Regions from separate parts of the Anoxybacillus sp. ST70 genome, predicted to be linked through region 2. Evidence: predicted binding sites of a transcription regulator. Region 2 holds the regulator's gene; each other region holds the start of a gene.
The links. The regulator Rex, encoded in region 2, represses fermentation and respiration genes when NADH is low (regulators of the CRP and FNR family bind a similar motif). The targets are predictions, from matches to a motif close to TTGTGAAATATTTCACAA.

Region 1 (5,661 bases), on a different contig from region 2:
TGTTGTGGTGCATCAAAAATTTGTTGTGGTGTTCCTTCCTCTACAATCACTCCACCGTCCATAAAGAGAACGCGATCCCCGACTTCACGCGCAAATCCCATCTCATGCGTCACGACGACCATCGTCATGCCTTCTTTCGCTAGTTGCTTCATGACGGCAAGCACTTCCCCGACCATTTCCGGATCGAGCGCAGACGTCGGCTCGTCAAATAACATCACTTTCGGCTCCATCGCAAGCGCACGAGCAATAGCAACACGCTGTGCCTGTCCACCGGATAATGAATCCGGATATACGTGTGCCTTATCTTGTAAACCGACTTTCGCAAGCAACTGCATCGCTTTTTCTGTCGCTTTTTCTTTCGACCATTTGCGCACTTTCATCGGGGCGAGTGTAATATTATCAAGCACCGTCATATGCGGAAATAAGTTAAATCGTTGAAACACCATGCCAACTTCTTCACGCACTTTATTTAAATCCGTTTTCGGATCCTTTAAATGAAATCCGTCAACGATGATATCCCCCTCATCAAAATCTTCAAGCAAGTTTAAACAACGTAAAAATGTCGACTTTCCTGAACCAGAAGGGCCGATAACGACGACCACTTCTTTTTCATGAATGTGTACATCAATTCCTTTTAACACTTGTAGCGATCCGAACGATTTTTTTAAATTTGTCACTTGAATCATGCATCATACCTTCTTTCTAACCGATGTAGCAACTTGCTTAACGAGAGGGTAAGCACTAAGTAAATGAGCGCAACAGTTAAGTACGGCTCCCAGACGCGATAATATTGCCCTTGCATTGCTCGTCCCCAGTACATCAGTTCAGGTGCCGCAATAATTGCCGCAAGAGACGAATCTTTAATGAGAACGATAAATTCATTGCCGAGCGGTGGGATCATTCGTTTAATGGCTTGTGGCAAAATGATGTAACGCATTGCCTGTACGTGTGTCATTCCAAGCGAACGGGCCGCTTCCATTTGACCGCGATCAATGGACTGGATGCCAGCACGGAAAATTTCCGCAATATATGCAGCCGCGTTTAAAGATAAAGAAATTGCGCCAGATACGAGCGGATTCGGTTGAGCCGTAAAAATAGGCATCACACCAAAATGAATAAGCAAAATTTGTACGAATAATGGCGTGCCACGGAAAAAATGAACGTACCAATCAAAAGGAAGACGAACGAGGCGGCTTTGAACCATTTTTCCGAGCCCGATGGCTAAACCGAGAATCGTCCCGAAAAAAATGCCAACTAACGATAAGCCGATCGTCCAGAGCACTCCTTTCAAAAAAAACGGTGCATATTCAACAATCATATTGAAACGAAAATCCATCATTAATCACCTTTCCCTTTGTAAAAATTGCGTAACTGTCTAAAGTTACGCAATTTTTACATCAACGTTATTGCTGTTGTTGTAATGATTCAATATTCGGTTCTGCACCAAACCATTTTTTGTAAATTTCTGTGTACGTGCCATTTTCGATGACTTTTTTCAACGCTTCGTCTACTTTTTGTTTTAACTCGCTTCCTTTCGGGAACATAAAGCCGTAAAATTCAGATTCAAAATGTTCTGGGTCTTCGAACGCTACAATTTTAGCATCTGGATTATTTTTTACGTATTCGTTGGCGACGGCATTATCTGTGACAACGGCTTCCACACCACCGTTTAATAAGTCCATAATCGCAACGACCGTATTCTCAAACTTTTTAATATTTTTATTCTCTTTTCCTAAAATCTTCTCAACCGCTTCTTGTCCAGTTGTACCGTTTTGGACGCCGACAACTTTTCCTTGTAAATCTTTCGCGCTTTTAATCGAACTTCCTTCTTTAACAAGAATCATATGTGTCGATTCAAAGTACGGAATAGAAAAGTCATACGTTTGTTTCCGATCATCGTTAATTGTAATTCCTGAAACGGCCATATCCGCTGTTTTCCCTTGAATAGCCGCAAACAATGGATCCCAACCGATGTTTTTTAATTCATATTCTAGTCCAGCTTCTTTCATGACAGCTTTTAATAAATCGACATCAAAACCGACAATTTCCCCTTTATCCATGTATTCAAATGGGGCAAACGCCGCATCTGTGACGACAGTAATTTTCTTTTCTGTTGTCGCCGTTTTTTCTGTCGAACTACCACATCCAACAAGCGCAAACATAAGCATAAAGACAAGCGTTGCAATCATTCCTTTTTTCACCATTGTTATTCCCCCTTACTATTTGCTGTAAAATAATAAATGCTTGTGTATAAACATGTTATGCTCCTCATGTTTCACATATTATCAGCTTTTTTGTTTTTATGCAACAAATTTTATAAAAATAATTTTTGGAAAAATCTTTATTTTAAAAAATGTTTTTGATCAACTTTTCACAAATTTTTCAATCCTTTATGCTCCTCACCTTGTTAAAAAGTAGTATTCTTTATATAGGGGATATTTTTATTATCCTGAATGAATGGGAGGAGATTATAATGGCGCTACTGACTGTACATGAAGCGTTAATGGACGCTTGGAGAACGTTTAAAGGTGATAAATGGAAAAAAGAAATTGACGTTCGCGATTTTATTTTAAATAACGTAACCGTTTACACAGGGGATGAATCGTTTTTACAAGGTCCGACGGAAGCGACGAAAAAACTTTGGGAACAAGTGATGGAACTTTCGAAACTAGAACGCGAAAAAGGCGGCGTTCTCAACATGGATACGGAAATCGTATCGACCATTACGTCGCACGGACCTGGCTATTTGAATAAAGAACTTGAAAAAGTCGTCGGTTTCCAAACAGACGAACCGTTTAAACGGGCGCTTATGCCATTTGGCGGTATTCGCATGGCCGAGCAAGCATGCGAAGCGTACGGCTACCAAGTAAGCGATGAAGTAAAGAAAATTTTCACTCAATATCGTAAAACGCATAACCAAGGCGTATTTGACGTATATACGGACGAAATGAAAGCGGCGCGCAAAGCAGGAATCATTACAGGGCTTCCTGACGCATATGGACGCGGTCGCATTATCGGTGACTATCGTCGCGTGGCCTTATACGGTGTTGATCGCTTAATTGAAGAGAAGAAAAAAGATTTACGCAACACAGGTGCGCGTACAATGAGTGAAGACATCATTCGTCTTCGTGAAGAATTAGCTGAACAAATTCGCGCCCTTCAAGAATTAAAAGAAATGGCTGCAAGTTACGGCTACGATATTTCTAAACCAGCGCGCAATGCACACGAAGCGTTCCAATGGCTATATTTCGCTTACCTTGCGGCGATTAAAGAACAAAACGGTGCAGCCATGAGTTTAGGCCGCGTCTCTACATTTTTAGATATTTATATTGAACGCGACTTGCAAGAAGGAACATTAACAGAACGCGAAGCGCAAGAACTTGTTGACCATTTCGTCATGAAATTGCGTCTCGTCAAATTTGCCAGAACGCCAGAATACAACGAGTTATTTAGCGGCGACCCAACATGGGTCACAGAATCCATTGGCGGTGTCGCGATTGATGGTCGTCCGCTTGTGACGAAAAACTCATTCCGCTTCTTGCATACACTCGATAACTTAGGCCCGGCGCCAGAACCAAACTTAACGGTGCTTTGGTCAACACAGTTGCCAGAAGCGTTTAAGAAATATTGCGCGAAAATGTCGATTCAAACAAGCTCCATTCAATATGAAAATGACGATTTAATGCGACCTGAGTTCGGTGATGACTACGGTATCGCATGCTGCGTATCCGCGATGCGAATCGGCAAGCAAATGCAATTTTTCGGCGCGCGTGCAAACCTTGCAAAAGCATTATTATATGCGATTAACGGCGGGGTGGATGAAAAATTAAAAGTACAAATCGGCCCAGAATTTGCGCCAATCACATCTGAATACTTAGACTACGATGAAGTGATGCGCAAATTTGACAACGTCATGGAATGGCTAGCAGAATTGTATATTAATACATTAAACGTCATCCATTACATGCATGATAAATATTGTTATGAACGAATCGAAATGGCGCTTCACGATACGCACATTTTGCGCACGATGGCAACTGGTATCGCTGGGTTGTCCGTTGTCGCTGACTCATTAAGTGCGATTAAATATGCGAAAGTAAAAACGATTCGTGATGAAAATGGCTTAGCTGTCGACTTTGAAATTGAAGGCGACTTCCCGAAATACGGCAATAACGATGATCGCGTTGATGCGATTGCGGTCGATATTGTTGAACGCTTTATGACAAAATTGCGCAAACATAAAACGTACCGCGACTCGAAACATACGACATCCATCTTAACGATCACATCAAACGTTGTATACGGTAAAAAGACAGGAAATACACCAGATGGTCGTCGCGCTGGTGAACCGTTCGCACCTGGTGCGAATCCATTACACGGTCGCGATACAAAAGGAGCGCTTGCATCGTTAAGCTCTGTCGCAAAATTACCGTATGAATATGCATTAGACGGCATTTCAAACACGTTCTCGATCGTACCAAAAGCGCTCGGTAAAGATGAAGCGACACGCATTCAAAACCTTGTGGCGATTTTAGATGGATATGCGCAAAAACGCGGTCATCACTTAAACGTCAACGTCTTTAACCGCGACACATTACTTGACGCGATGGAACATCCTGAAAAATATCCGCAATTGACTATTCGCGTATCAGGTTATGCGGTCAACTTTATTAAATTAACACGTGAACAACAAATTGACGTCATTAATCGGACGTTCCATGAAACAATGTAATGGAAGCTCCCACGCATCGTGGGAGCTTTCTACCTAGGAGGAAACAACATGAACGGATTTATTCATTCAATCGAATCGTGCGGAACGGTGGATGGCCCCGGCATTCGTTACGTCATTTTTACTCAAGGCTGTTTGTTGCGCTGCCAATATTGTCACAACGCAGATACGTGGGAGATTGGCAAAGGAAAACAAATGTCTGTTGATGAAATAATTGCTGATGCCCAGACGTACTTGCCTTTTATGCAAGCATCTGGCGGCGGAATAACGGTCAGTGGCGGAGAACCGCTTTTACAAATCGATTTTTTAATTGAGCTATTTCGCCGTTGTAAACAGCTTGGCATTCATACAACGATTGATTCGTCTGGCGGATGTTATACGACGGAACCGTCATTTCAACAAAAGTTAAATGAATTGCTTCAATACACAGATTTAATTTTGCTTGATTTAAAACATATTGATGAAAAAAAACATCGTAAACTAACAGGAAAAACGAATGAACATATTTTAGCGTTTGCACGTCTATTATCAGAACGAAACGTGCCTGTCTGGATTCGCCATGTGCTCGTTCCAACCGTCACAGACGATGAAGAAGATTTACATCGCTTAGCTGACTTCATTCGTACGTTGCACAACGTCGAAAAAATTGAAGTTCTTCCGTATCATCAACTCGGTGTATACAAATGGAAAGCACTTGGACTCACATATCCACTTGAAGGCATCCCGACGCCATCAGAAGAACTTGTCGAAAAGGCCAAGGAAATATTAGGTGCAAAATAAGCTGGTCGTCATTGACCAGCTTTTTGCATAAATCGCTTTTTTAACTCGTCCCATGTCAATTGCGTTGTCCGTTGAACGAGCCAATCGGGAGACAGCGAGGCTAAATGCACTCCGATGCCGACTGAAAACATATTTGCCTGTTTGATCGCTTT
Region 2 (5,661 bases):
TGCGATGATTTGATCATAACCAATGGCTAAATTGGTAGCTGTTAATACGTCATTTCCGCTTGGGCGTTCAATTTCGAAGCGAAACGATGCCGATTTTTCATCACCGAGCGGCTTTTCAATGATATTCATTTTTTCTAGTTGTTTTCTTCTGCTTTGAGCTCGCTTTGTTGTCGATGCACGGGCAATATTTCGTTGAATAAAATCTTTCAATTTTGAAATTTCTTCTTGTTGTTTTTCGTACAGTTTCAATTGTTGTTCAAATTGTTCCGCCCGTTGCTGTAAATAACTTGTATAGTTTCCAGCGTATTTTTTTATTTTTGTGCGTGATAATTCATACACTTGTGTCACGATTTGGTCAAGAAAATAGCGATCGTGTGAGACGATAAGAATGGCCCCATCATAATTTTTTAAATATTGTTCAAGCCATTGCAATGTTTCCATATCTAAATGGTTTGTTGGTTCGTCTAAAATCAACAAATCTGGTTTAGCTAGAAGCAGTTTGCCGAGCGCTAGCCGCGTTCGCTGTCCACCGCTTAACGTGGATACTTTTGTTGTGTAGTCATACTGAGAAAAGCGGAGGCCATGAAGCACAGAACGAATATCGGCTTCATATTGATAGCCACCTTTTTCTTTAAATTCCGTTTGTAAACGGTCGTAATGCTCAAGTAAGCGCTCATAGTCGGCACCGTGCAAGCTCATTTGTTGTTCTAGGTCACGCAATTGTTTTTCCATTTGTTGAAGCGGGGCAAACACATCGAGCATTTCTTCCCAAATGGAGCGATGGGCGTGCAAACCAGTATATTGATCTAAGTAGCCAATTGTTACGTGTTTCGGTTTAATCACTTCCCCTGTGTCATATGACAATTGGCCGGCAATGATTTTTAATAATGTCGATTTTCCTGCACCATTTCTTCCAACTAACGCGATACGGTCTTTTTCTTGTATTTCAAGCTTAATGTCTGATAAAACTTGTTCCGCCCCATATGATTTGGATAGTTGATTTACTTGTAAAATGATCATCATTTTTCACCTCAATCTTCTTTTGATAGTGTAACGTACTTTCTTGATGTTCGGCAACACTAGTGTGCGAATAACAAATTTGACAAAAATAATAATAAAGGGTACAAAGGAAAGACAGAATGAAAAAAATAGTGTATAGTTTAAAAGTGGGGAGAACTTTTCAGACGTATAGGAGAGAAAAATGAAAGCGCTAACTATTTGTGAAAGGAAATGTGGGGGATTGACTCGTGAATAATGAACAACCAAAAATTCCGCAGGCGACCGCAAAGCGACTACCGTTGTATTATCGTTTTTTGAAAAACTTGCATGCATCAGGAAAGCAGCGTGTATCTTCAGCGGAGTTAAGTGAAGCCGTAAAAGTCGATTCAGCAACGATTCGCCGTGATTTTTCATACTTTGGTGCGCTTGGAAAAAAAGGATACGGTTATAATGTAAATTATTTGCTGTCGTTTTTCAGAAAAACGTTGGATCAAGATGAAACGACAGAAGTAGCGTTGTTCGGTGTCGGTAATTTAGGTACGGCATTTTTAAATTACAATTTTAGCAAAAACAATAATACGAAAATTGTGATGGCATTCGATGTAGATCCAGATAAAGTAGGAACGGAAGTAGGAGGAGTGCCTGTTTATCATTTAGATGAATTGGAAGAAAAACTAGGTGGGATTACGGTAGCCATTTTAACCGTTCCAGCCCAAGTTGCCCAACCGATTACCGATCGGCTTGTCCAAAAAGGCATTAAAGGGATTTTAAACTTCACGCCTGCTCGTCTGCATGTACCTGAACACATTCGTGTTCATCATATTGATTTAGCGGTCGAATTGCAGTCACTTGTTTACTTTTTAAAACATTACGGAAATGAGTAAACCTCCCATTTACGAGCGGGAGGTTTTTTTCAATAAAGAACGAATAGCGGTGCCAAAATCTAATGTAGCAATAAGAATAAATAGCATCGTTGTGACGTCCCAAATGCCATCGTCAGCACTATCAACAGCAAAATAAGTGAATAAAATGCCCATCAAAAAGTAAAACAACGGCTCAGACTTCATGAAAACAGCCTCCAAATCACGAATTGCATTTGTTCTGCTTCTTTCATTATCTTTTCAATTTCTTCAGCAAATAACGTTTGAATAGCAACGACAAATGTATTCATCAGTACATGTGCTGCAATAGGGACGAGAATACGCTTTGTTTTCACATATAAGAAAGCAAATACAAATCCCATCGTTGCATAAAGAAGCAAATGTTCAAACTCTAAATGAACGACAGCAAATAAAAGGGAACTGACAGTTGCTGATAAGAAAAAGTTATATTTTTGATACAGCGTTCCAAAAATAATTTTTCGAAAAATGATTTCTTCTAAAATCGGTCCGACGATCGAAGTGACGAGCATAAGCGCTGGTGTTAGTTTCACCATCTCAACAATGCGTCTCGTATTTTCGGACCCCATCTCGACGCCAAATACGTGCATCTCAATATTTGCTGCGATGCCTTGAGCGAAAAGGGCAAGAAAGAACCCGCCAATTCCCCAAAAAATTGACGTTCCGATAGATGCTTGATGGCGATCGTACGAGTATTTCATATCTTCTCTCATGAAATAAAGAACGAAAAGAAAAGCGATCGAGAAGCTAATGACAGCCCAATAACCTGAGGCAATGGATAGAGCGACTTCTTTATTTGATGCGTCAACAAATCCGCTATGTGCAAGCAAAGGAACGCCAATTAAACTAGATAACTGCATGGCGATGTATGTAATAATGACATACCAATATTGCTTTTTCACGTGTTCAACCCCTTTTGACAAAATGAGTACTTTTTCATTTTACCATATTTTTTGTATGAATTTCGAAAGGAAAGACATAATGAAAAAGGGAAAGATTTAGTGAAAAATTTTTAACTTCCTACTTGCAAAATTGAAAAAAGTTCATTAATATAATAAGTGTGTTAGCACTCAATGATGATGAGTGCTAATAACGGAACGAAAATCTAATTAAGGAGGTCGTTTGCCGTGTTGAAGCCACTAGGTGATCGTATTGTCATTGAATTAATTCAAACTGAAGAAAAAACAGCGAGCGGAATTGTTTTACCAGACACAGCGAAAGAAAAACCACAAGAAGGAAAAGTTGTTGCAGTTGGTTCAGGTCGCGTTCTTGACAATGGTGAGCGCGTAGCTCCAGAAGTAAGCGTTGGTGACCGCATCATCTTCTCAAAATATGCGGGTACAGAAGTAAAATATGATGGAAAAGAATACTTAATCTTACGTGAAAGCGACATTTTAGCTGTGATTGGTTAATCGTTCGCCTGATAACATATAAAGCATACAAAAATACTTAACAAAAATTATCATCAAGGGGGTAAGATGTATGGCAAAAGAAATTAAATTCAGCGAAGAAGCTCGTCGTGCGATGTTACGCGGTGTAGATAAATTAGCTGATGCAGTAAAAGTAACATTAGGTCCAAAAGGTCGTAACGTTGTATTAGAGAAAAAATTTGGTTCTCCATTAATTACAAATGACGGTGTAACAATCGCAAAAGAAATCGAATTAGAAGATCCGTTTGAAAATATGGGTGCGAAGCTTGTTGCGGAAGTAGCAAGCAAAACAAACGATGTTGCTGGTGACGGTACAACAACAGCGACTGTATTAGCGCAAGCGATGATTCGTGAAGGATTGAAAAACGTAACAGCTGGTGCGAACCCAATGGGTATTCGCAAAGGTATTGAAAAAGCTGTTGCTGTTGCAGTAGAAGAATTAAAAGCAATCTCTAAACCAATTGAAGGCAAAGACTCAATCGCTCAAGTTGCAGCGATTTCTGCGGCTGACGAAGAAGTTGGTCAATTAATCGCAGAAGCAATGGAACGCGTTGGAAAAGACGGCGTAATTACATTAGAAGAGTCTAAAGGCTTCACAACAGAATTAGATGTTGTGGAAGGTATGCAATTTGACCGTGGTTATGTATCTCCATACATGATTACGGATTCTGACAAAATGGAAGCTGTATTAGAAAATCCATACATCTTAATTACAGATAAAAAAGTTTCAAGCATTCAAGAACTTCTTCCTGTATTAGAACAAGTTGTTCAACAAGGTAAACCATTATTAATCATTGCTGAAGATGTAGAAGGCGAAGCGCTTGCAACATTAGTTGTAAACAAACTTCGCGGTACATTCACAGCAGTTGCAGTAAAAGCGCCTGGCTTCGGTGACCGTCGTAAAGCGATGCTTCAAGATATCGCGATCTTAACAGGCGGTGAAGTCATCACAGAAGAATTAGGTCGTGAATTGAAATCAACAACAATTGCTTCACTTGGTCGTGCAGCGAAAGTTGTTGTAACAAAAGAACATACAACAATTGTTGGTGGCGCTGGTCTTGCAGAAGACATTCAAGCACGCATCAACCAAATCCGCGCTCAATTAGAAGAAACAACTTCTGAATTTGACCGTGAAAAATTACAAGAACGCTTAGCAAAATTAGCTGGTGGCGTTGCGGTTATTAAAGTCGGTGCTGCAACTGAAACTGAATTGAAAGAGCGCAAATTACGCATTGAAGACGCATTGAACGCAACACGTGCGGCAGTTGAAGAAGGTATCGTTGCCGGCGGTGGTACAGCGTTAATGAACGTATACAGCAAAGTTGCGGCTATTGAAGCGGAAGGCGACGAAGCAACTGGTGTGAAAATCGTTCTTCGTGCGATCGAAGAGCCAGTTCGTCAAATCGCACAAAACGCTGGTTTAGAAGGCTCTGTCATCGTAGAGCGCTTAAAAACAGAAAAACCTGGCGTTGGCTTCAACGCAGCAACTGGCGAGTGGGTTGACATGATCGAAGCGGGTATTGTTGACCCAACAAAAGTTACTCGTTCTGCGCTTCAAAACGCAGCATCTGTTGCCGCTATGTTCTTAACAACAGAAGCAGTCGTTGCGGATAAGCCAGAAGAAAATAAAGGCACACCTGGCATGCCTGACATGGGCGGCATGATGTAATCATACAAAGACTACCCCATTGGAAGAGGGGTAGTCTTTTCTTTCTAGTTGACTTAAAAAACAAAGAATAGATCCAATAGCTTGAACCCATGATCCAACGATGCCGAGCGACTGTCCTTCGGTTTTATTTCCTCTTTCTTCATATATACCGCCGATGGCCTGCAAGGCGTTGCCGATCGCTTGAAGTAAATTTCCGATTGGGTTTAGTGCGGATGAATGTTTATCCCCCCAATCATCTGAAAACGAAATAAGTCCCCCTAAGGACTGCAACCAGTTTCCTGTAATTTCTAATCTATTTCCCTCTTTGTTTAGTAGTCCAGCGATAACGGTGATGTTCCCGATAGCTTGAATTTCGTTTCCATATACACCTAATGTATCGGATGTTTCAGCATCTGCCTCTAGGGCGTTTCCTGTTGCTTGCAGCACGTTTCCCCATAAATCAAGAGCAAACTGTTTTTTATCGCTTAAAGAAGGGATGCTTCCGACGGCCGAAGTGACAGTACCTACCGCTTGAATAAATGAACCGATCAGCGCTTTCGGTTGATTCATGTGCATTCTCCTACAATTTTTTGTTCATATATCATATGCAAGCTACATATCGTTGTCAATTGTTAGAAAATTTAATAAAAAAGATGGCATCTTGACCGATGAGGAATAGAGTTGG
Region 3 (5,661 bases), on a different contig from region 2:
CGATGTCAATATGTATATTGTCAAAGGAGACCGTTTAACGCTTATTGATGCGGGAGTAAAAACGGAAGAAGCATGGCATGTCTTCGTTCGTGAATTACGCGAACTCGGCTATGAACCGGAAGATATTGAGCAAGTCATCATTACACATCACCATCCAGATCACGTCGGTTTACTCGATTATTTACCGCCGTCGCTTCCTGTTATTGGCCATCGCAAAGCTGCACCGTGGATTGCGAAAGATGCTGCTTTTTTTGCGTGGCATCAACAATATTTTGAGCAATTTTTAATTGAATGTGGAATTGGAGAAGAAGGGCTTGCGAAACTTGGAAACTTTCGACGCTCTCTCCGTTTTTCGTGCGAGCGCTCGCTCACCCAAGAAGTAAAAGAAGGGGATATGATTGAAGGCTGGACGGTTATCGAAACGCCAGGTCATGCACAAAGTCATATTGTATTATATCGTGAAGCAGATGGCTTGATGATTGGAGGAGATCATTTGTTAGCGACTATTTCATCTAATCCATTGTTAGAGCCGCCTGCGATCGGGAAACAAGAGCGCCCAAAACCACTTTTGCAATATAACGATTCATTAAAAAAACTACTGAATTACGACATTGCCACAATTGTTACAGGACATGGAGAAGATGTGACAGATGTTGCATCACTGGTCGAAAAGCGACTTGAAAAACAAAAAGAGCGTGCACAATATGTATGGCAATTGTTAAGTGAAAAGCCAATGACGGCATTTGACGTATGCCGTGCGCTTTTTCCGTCCGTATATGAACGTGAATTTTTATTGACGATGTCCGAAACGATTGGTCAACTCGATTATTTAGAAGCGATCGGAGCAGTGAAAAAAGAAAAAGACGATCAAATATATATGTACGAAGCGGTGAGATCATGAAGTTAGCAGGGAAATACGTCGTTATTACAGGAGCGTCGAGCGGCATTGGCGAACAAATTGCATATGAAGTGGCTAAGCGTGGAGGAATACCGATATTGCTCGCTCGCTCAAAAGAAAAGTTGGCGCAAATCGCGCGACATATTGAACAAACGTACGGCATGTCTTGCTTATATGAACAGTTAGATGTCAGTAACCAAGAGGAAGTAGATGTTGTATTTGATCGATTACTTGCGTCTGTCGATATCGATATTCTCGTTAATAATGCCGGATTCGGTGTGTTTCGCTATGTCGAGCATATTGATTTGTTGGAAGCGAAGCAAATGTTTGATGTCAACGTGCTCGGATTGATCGCGTGTACAAAAAAAGTGTACACACATATGATGAAGAAACGATCCGGTCACATTATTAATGTCGCATCTCAAGCAGGAAAAATTGCGACGCCGAAATCGAGCGTATACGCCGCAACAAAACATGCTGTCCTTGGATTTACAAATAGCTTGCGAATGGAAGCGTCCATGTATGGCATTTTTGTCACTGCTGTGAACCCTGGACCGATCGAAACAAACTTTTTTACTGTTGCTGATACGTCTGGGGAATATGTGAAAAACGTGAAACGATGGATGCTCCGCCCTGAATTTGTCGCCAAACGTATCGTTGATGTGATGCTTACTCCGACGCGCGAAGTGAATTTGCCGTTTTGGATGCATATAGGAAGTCGATTGTATCAATTATTTCCATCGGTCATCGAAAAAATGGGAAAACGGGCATTTTTAAAAAAGTAAGCGAGGTGTAAATGGTGAAAATTACGATAACGGAACGAGCGATCGAACAACTTCGCCGTGTTCGTGGAAACAAGCACGTCAAGCTGACATACGATACAGATGATTGCGGATGTGCTGTAAATGGAGTGCCGATGTTACTGCTTGTCAATCAATTAGACGAACATGATGTAGAGATTGAAACAAACGATATACCTATTTGGATGGAAAAACATCGGCTCATTTTTTTTGATGAACAAATGACGATTGATGTTGTCGATGGAGCAGGATGTTTTCAATTAAAAAGCCCGAATCAAATTTTAAATGCGCGCATGTCGCTTATGGAGCGTTGAAAAGAAACATGATGAACCGTTATTTTGTTGATTTACACATCCATATTGGTCGAACGGCTTCACAGCGGCCGGTGAAAATAACAGGGGCGAAATCATTAACGTTATCAAATATTGTACAGGAAGCGACATATACAAAAGGACTGCAAATGATTGGTATTGTTGATGCACATGTGCCGGAAATATTACAAGAAATCGAGCAACATATCGAAAAACATCGTTGGATGGAGCATGAAGATGGAGGAATAATCACGCATGGTGTAACGATGTTATTAGGAAGCGAAATAGAAATATATGATGACCATTGTCAAGGCCCGATTCATGTATTAGTTTTCTTCCCGACGATTGATACGATGCGCAAATTTTCTGATTGGATGGCGATATATGTAAAAAATCGTTCGCTTAGTTCACAACGCATATATGTTTCAGGAAAACATCTGCAAGAACAAGTAAAAAAATGGGGCGGATTATTTATTTTAGCCCATGCGTTTACTCCATTTAAAAGTGTATATGCATGGTTCTGTTTTTTCATTCAATCATAAAAATATATTAAACATTTTGATAAAATATATTTGAGATCCCTCTTCTTTCGTGATCATCTTTACATCTTATTGCATGGCTCTCTGATGAACATGTATAGTAAAAGAGAAAGCGAGGTGAACAGCGATCATGATGGCGAATCGAGTGGAAAGGCATATGATTTGCGCCACTCATCCGTATTATCCGATGCTCGATGAGTATTGTTTTCGTTCAAAAAATTTGTACAACTTCGCCAACTATCAAGTGAGGCAAACGTTTTTTCAACACGGCACATATCTTTCTTACAACAAGCTAGACAAGTTGCTGAAAACAGAAGGGATGGATGCAGACTATCGAGCGATGCCAATGGCTCAATGTGCCCAACAAACGTTAAGGATGTTGCATCGAAATTGGAAGTCATTTTTTAAGTCGATGAAAGATTGGGCAAAAAACAAAGACAAATATACAGGCAGACCGAAACCGCCCAAATATCTCAAAAAAGACGGACGGTATGTACTTGTGCTAACGAATCAATCATGCAAAGTCGTCGATGAACACATCACGTTTCCTGCCTGTTTTCAAGGGTTTCGGTTAAAAACAAACATGAAAGGGAAGCTTCAACAAGTCCGATTCATTCCGAAACGCCGCCATATCATCATCGAAGTCGTTTACAAAATCCCTATTCCACCGCAAAAACAAGATCACAACAGATACATCAGTATTGATTTGGGTTTAGATAACTTCGCAACCATTGTGAATAACGTGGGCAAACAACCGATCGTCATCAATGGTAAAGGTCTAAAATCCGCCAATCAATACTACAACAAACAGATGAGCCATTATCGCAAAGTAGCGAAACAGATGAATGGACTCGATTGGACAAAACGAATGAGCAAAATGACAGAAAAACGAAACCGCATCGTAGAAAACTTTATGCACCAAGCGAGTGCCTTTGTCATCAAACATGCGCTGTCTTTAGACTGCGATACGATTGTGGTGGGGATGAATAAAGATTGGAAGCGTGAAGTCCATCTCGGAAAGCGTACGAATCAAGCGTTCGTTCACATTCCGTATCAAACGTTTCTTCATCAGTTGCAGTACAAAGCGGTACAGCATGGCATTCGCGTCGTCGTGACAGAAGAAAGCTATACATCGAAATGCAGTTTTTTAGACATGGAAGAAATGAAGAAACAAAAACAATACAAAGGAAAACGAATCAAGCGTGGGCTGTTTCAATCTGAAAACGGAACACTCATCCACGCAGATGTCAATGGGGCATACAACATCATGAGAAAAGTATTCCCAAAGGCGTTTGCCAATGGGATAGCGGGTGTGGGGTTACACCCAATCCGAGTACATGTCGCTTAAACGACGTGGACGGATAAACAATTTTATTAAAATCTTTATCATTATTCTATGATTTTAATAAAATTGATAACCTGAAGCATCTGAAGATGAGTTAGCTTATGTTGCGGGACAAAACATTGCCAAAACGATTATCGCGGCTAGAAACGGAACATTACAAGTTCATGAAGGTGGAGGAGGAAAATACGGCAAAGTAAAAAGCCCGGAATAAAAGCCGGGCTTATTCGTTTTTCGGAGCGCGAACGACGGATTGAAATTTTCCTTTATGAGCTGCATCACAAAATGGCATATTTTGTGAGAGCCCGCAACGACAGAGAGAAAATGTTTCTTTCGTTTCAAACTTGTTTCCTTCCATATCAATTAATTCAACATCTCCGGTCACACGAAATGAACCGTTATCCATCACTTTAATTTGCACTTTCGCCATATATTCCACCTCCTTGTATACCTTATATCGTATATACTATCTGTTTTATATCAGAAAAGCAAGAACGTGAATATTTGTCAGAACAGTGACAAGATAAATGGATATGATTTTTTGTGATCAATGTCACATGATATAAACATTCCTTCTTGTACAATGAGAAGTAGTGAGCGAATCGGAGGGATGAAATATGCGTGATTTTCAACAAAATCCATTTATTGTTATATGGGAGTTAACGAGGGCGTGTCAGCTCAATTGTCTTCATTGTCGAGCCGAAGCACAGTATCATCGCGATCCGCGTGAATTAACGTTTGAAGAAGGAAAACAATTGATTGATGACATTTATGAGATGGATCAGCCTCTTCTCGTGTTTACAGGTGGAGATCCGCTTATGCGTCCAGATGTGTACGATATTGCTAAATATGCGATTGATAAAGGGCTTCGTGTATCAATGACCCCCAGTGCAACCCCAAACGTGACAAAAGAAGCTATCCGAAAAGCGAAAGAAGTAGGCCTTGCTCGTTGGGCATTTAGCTTAGATGGTCCGAATGCGGATATTCACGATCACTTTCGTGGGACGTCCGGTTCATTTGATTTAACGATGAAGGCGATTCAATATTTACACGAACTCGACATTCCAATCCAAATAAATACAGTCATCTCTCGTTATAACGTTCATGTGCTTGACGAGATGGTGCAACTTGTTGAAAAGCTCGGCTGCGTGCTTTGGAGCGTATTTTTTCTCGTACCGACGGGCAGGGGAAAAGAGACAGATATGATTTCGCCTGTTGAGCATGAAAAAGTGTTTCGCTGGCTTTACGAAACGAGCAAACGTGTACCGTTTGATATAAAAACGACAGCAGGACAACATTATCGTCGCGTTGTTTTGCAACAAAAAATGCGCGAACAGCAAATTCATGGCGGCATTCGTTATGAAGATGTGTTAATGAAAGGATTAACTGGACAAGTAGACGGACTAGGGCGTGCTCCAAAAGGAGTAAACGATGGAAACGGTTTTGTATTTATTTCGCATATTGGTGACGTATATCCAAGTGGACTATTGCCTGTAAAAGCAGGGAATGTACGTGAACAACCGTTATCTCATATTTATCGCCATTCTCCAATTTTCAAACAGTTAAGAAATCCAGACGGATATAAAGGGAAATGTGGCGTATGTGAATTTCGTTACGTTTGTGGTGGGTCGCGTTCAAGAGCATATGCCGTTACAGGCGACTACTTAGCAAGCGAACCGTACTGCATCTACATCCCAAAAGCATGGCGTCAAAAAGAAAAGGTCGGCGAATAGCCGGCCTTTTTTACATATTCATATGATGTCCTTGCCCA

Region 1: a site for Rex is predicted at 2,360-2,377, ahead of pflB (formate C-acetyltransferase). Genes of this name have one in related genera too.
Region 3: a site for Rex is predicted at 4,432-4,449, ahead of K1I43_RS05710 (TIGR04053 family radical SAM/SPASM domain-containing protein). Genes of this name have one in related genera too.

What each region holds. Positions count from the first base shown of each region.
Region 1 is NZ_JAHZOF010000007.1:55,564-61,224, reverse strand. It holds gene K1I43_RS10430 (amino acid ABC transporter ATP-binding protein) at 1-686, opposite strand, end outside; gene K1I43_RS10425 (amino acid ABC transporter permease) at 683-1,336, opposite strand; gene K1I43_RS10420 (basic amino acid ABC transporter substrate-binding protein) at 1,404-2,204, opposite strand; gene pflB (formate C-acetyltransferase) at 2,504-4,732, shown strand; gene pflA (pyruvate formate-lyase-activating protein) at 4,781-5,509, shown strand; gene pgmB (beta-phosphoglucomutase) at 5,518-5,661, opposite strand, start outside.
Region 2 is NZ_JAHZOF010000020.1:3,683-9,343, reverse strand. It holds gene K1I43_RS15015 (ABC-F family ATP-binding cassette domain-containing protein) at 1-1,020, opposite strand, end outside; gene K1I43_RS15010 (redox-sensing transcriptional repressor Rex) at 1,248-1,883, shown strand; gene K1I43_RS15005 (YdiK family protein) at 1,893-2,066, opposite strand; gene K1I43_RS15000 (CPBP family intramembrane glutamic endopeptidase) at 2,063-2,800, opposite strand; gene groES (co-chaperone GroES) at 3,026-3,310, shown strand; gene groL (chaperonin GroEL) at 3,381-4,997, shown strand; gene K1I43_RS14985 (DUF6944 family repetitive protein) at 4,998-5,546, opposite strand.
Region 3 is NZ_JAHZOF010000003.1:6,032-11,692, forward strand. It holds gene K1I43_RS05680 (MBL fold metallo-hydrolase) at 1-901, shown strand, start outside; gene K1I43_RS05685 (SDR family NAD(P)-dependent oxidoreductase) at 898-1,683, shown strand; gene K1I43_RS05690 (iron-sulfur cluster biosynthesis family protein) at 1,695-2,012, shown strand; partial or broken gene K1I43_RS05695 (TIGR00375 family protein) at 2,021-2,521, shown strand; gene K1I43_RS05700 (RNA-guided endonuclease InsQ/TnpB family protein) at 2,679-3,896, shown strand; gene K1I43_RS05705 (CDGSH iron-sulfur domain-containing protein) at 4,114-4,320, opposite strand; gene K1I43_RS05710 (TIGR04053 family radical SAM/SPASM domain-containing protein) at 4,508-5,623, shown strand; gene K1I43_RS05715 (DUF6803 family protein) at 5,634-5,661, opposite strand, start outside.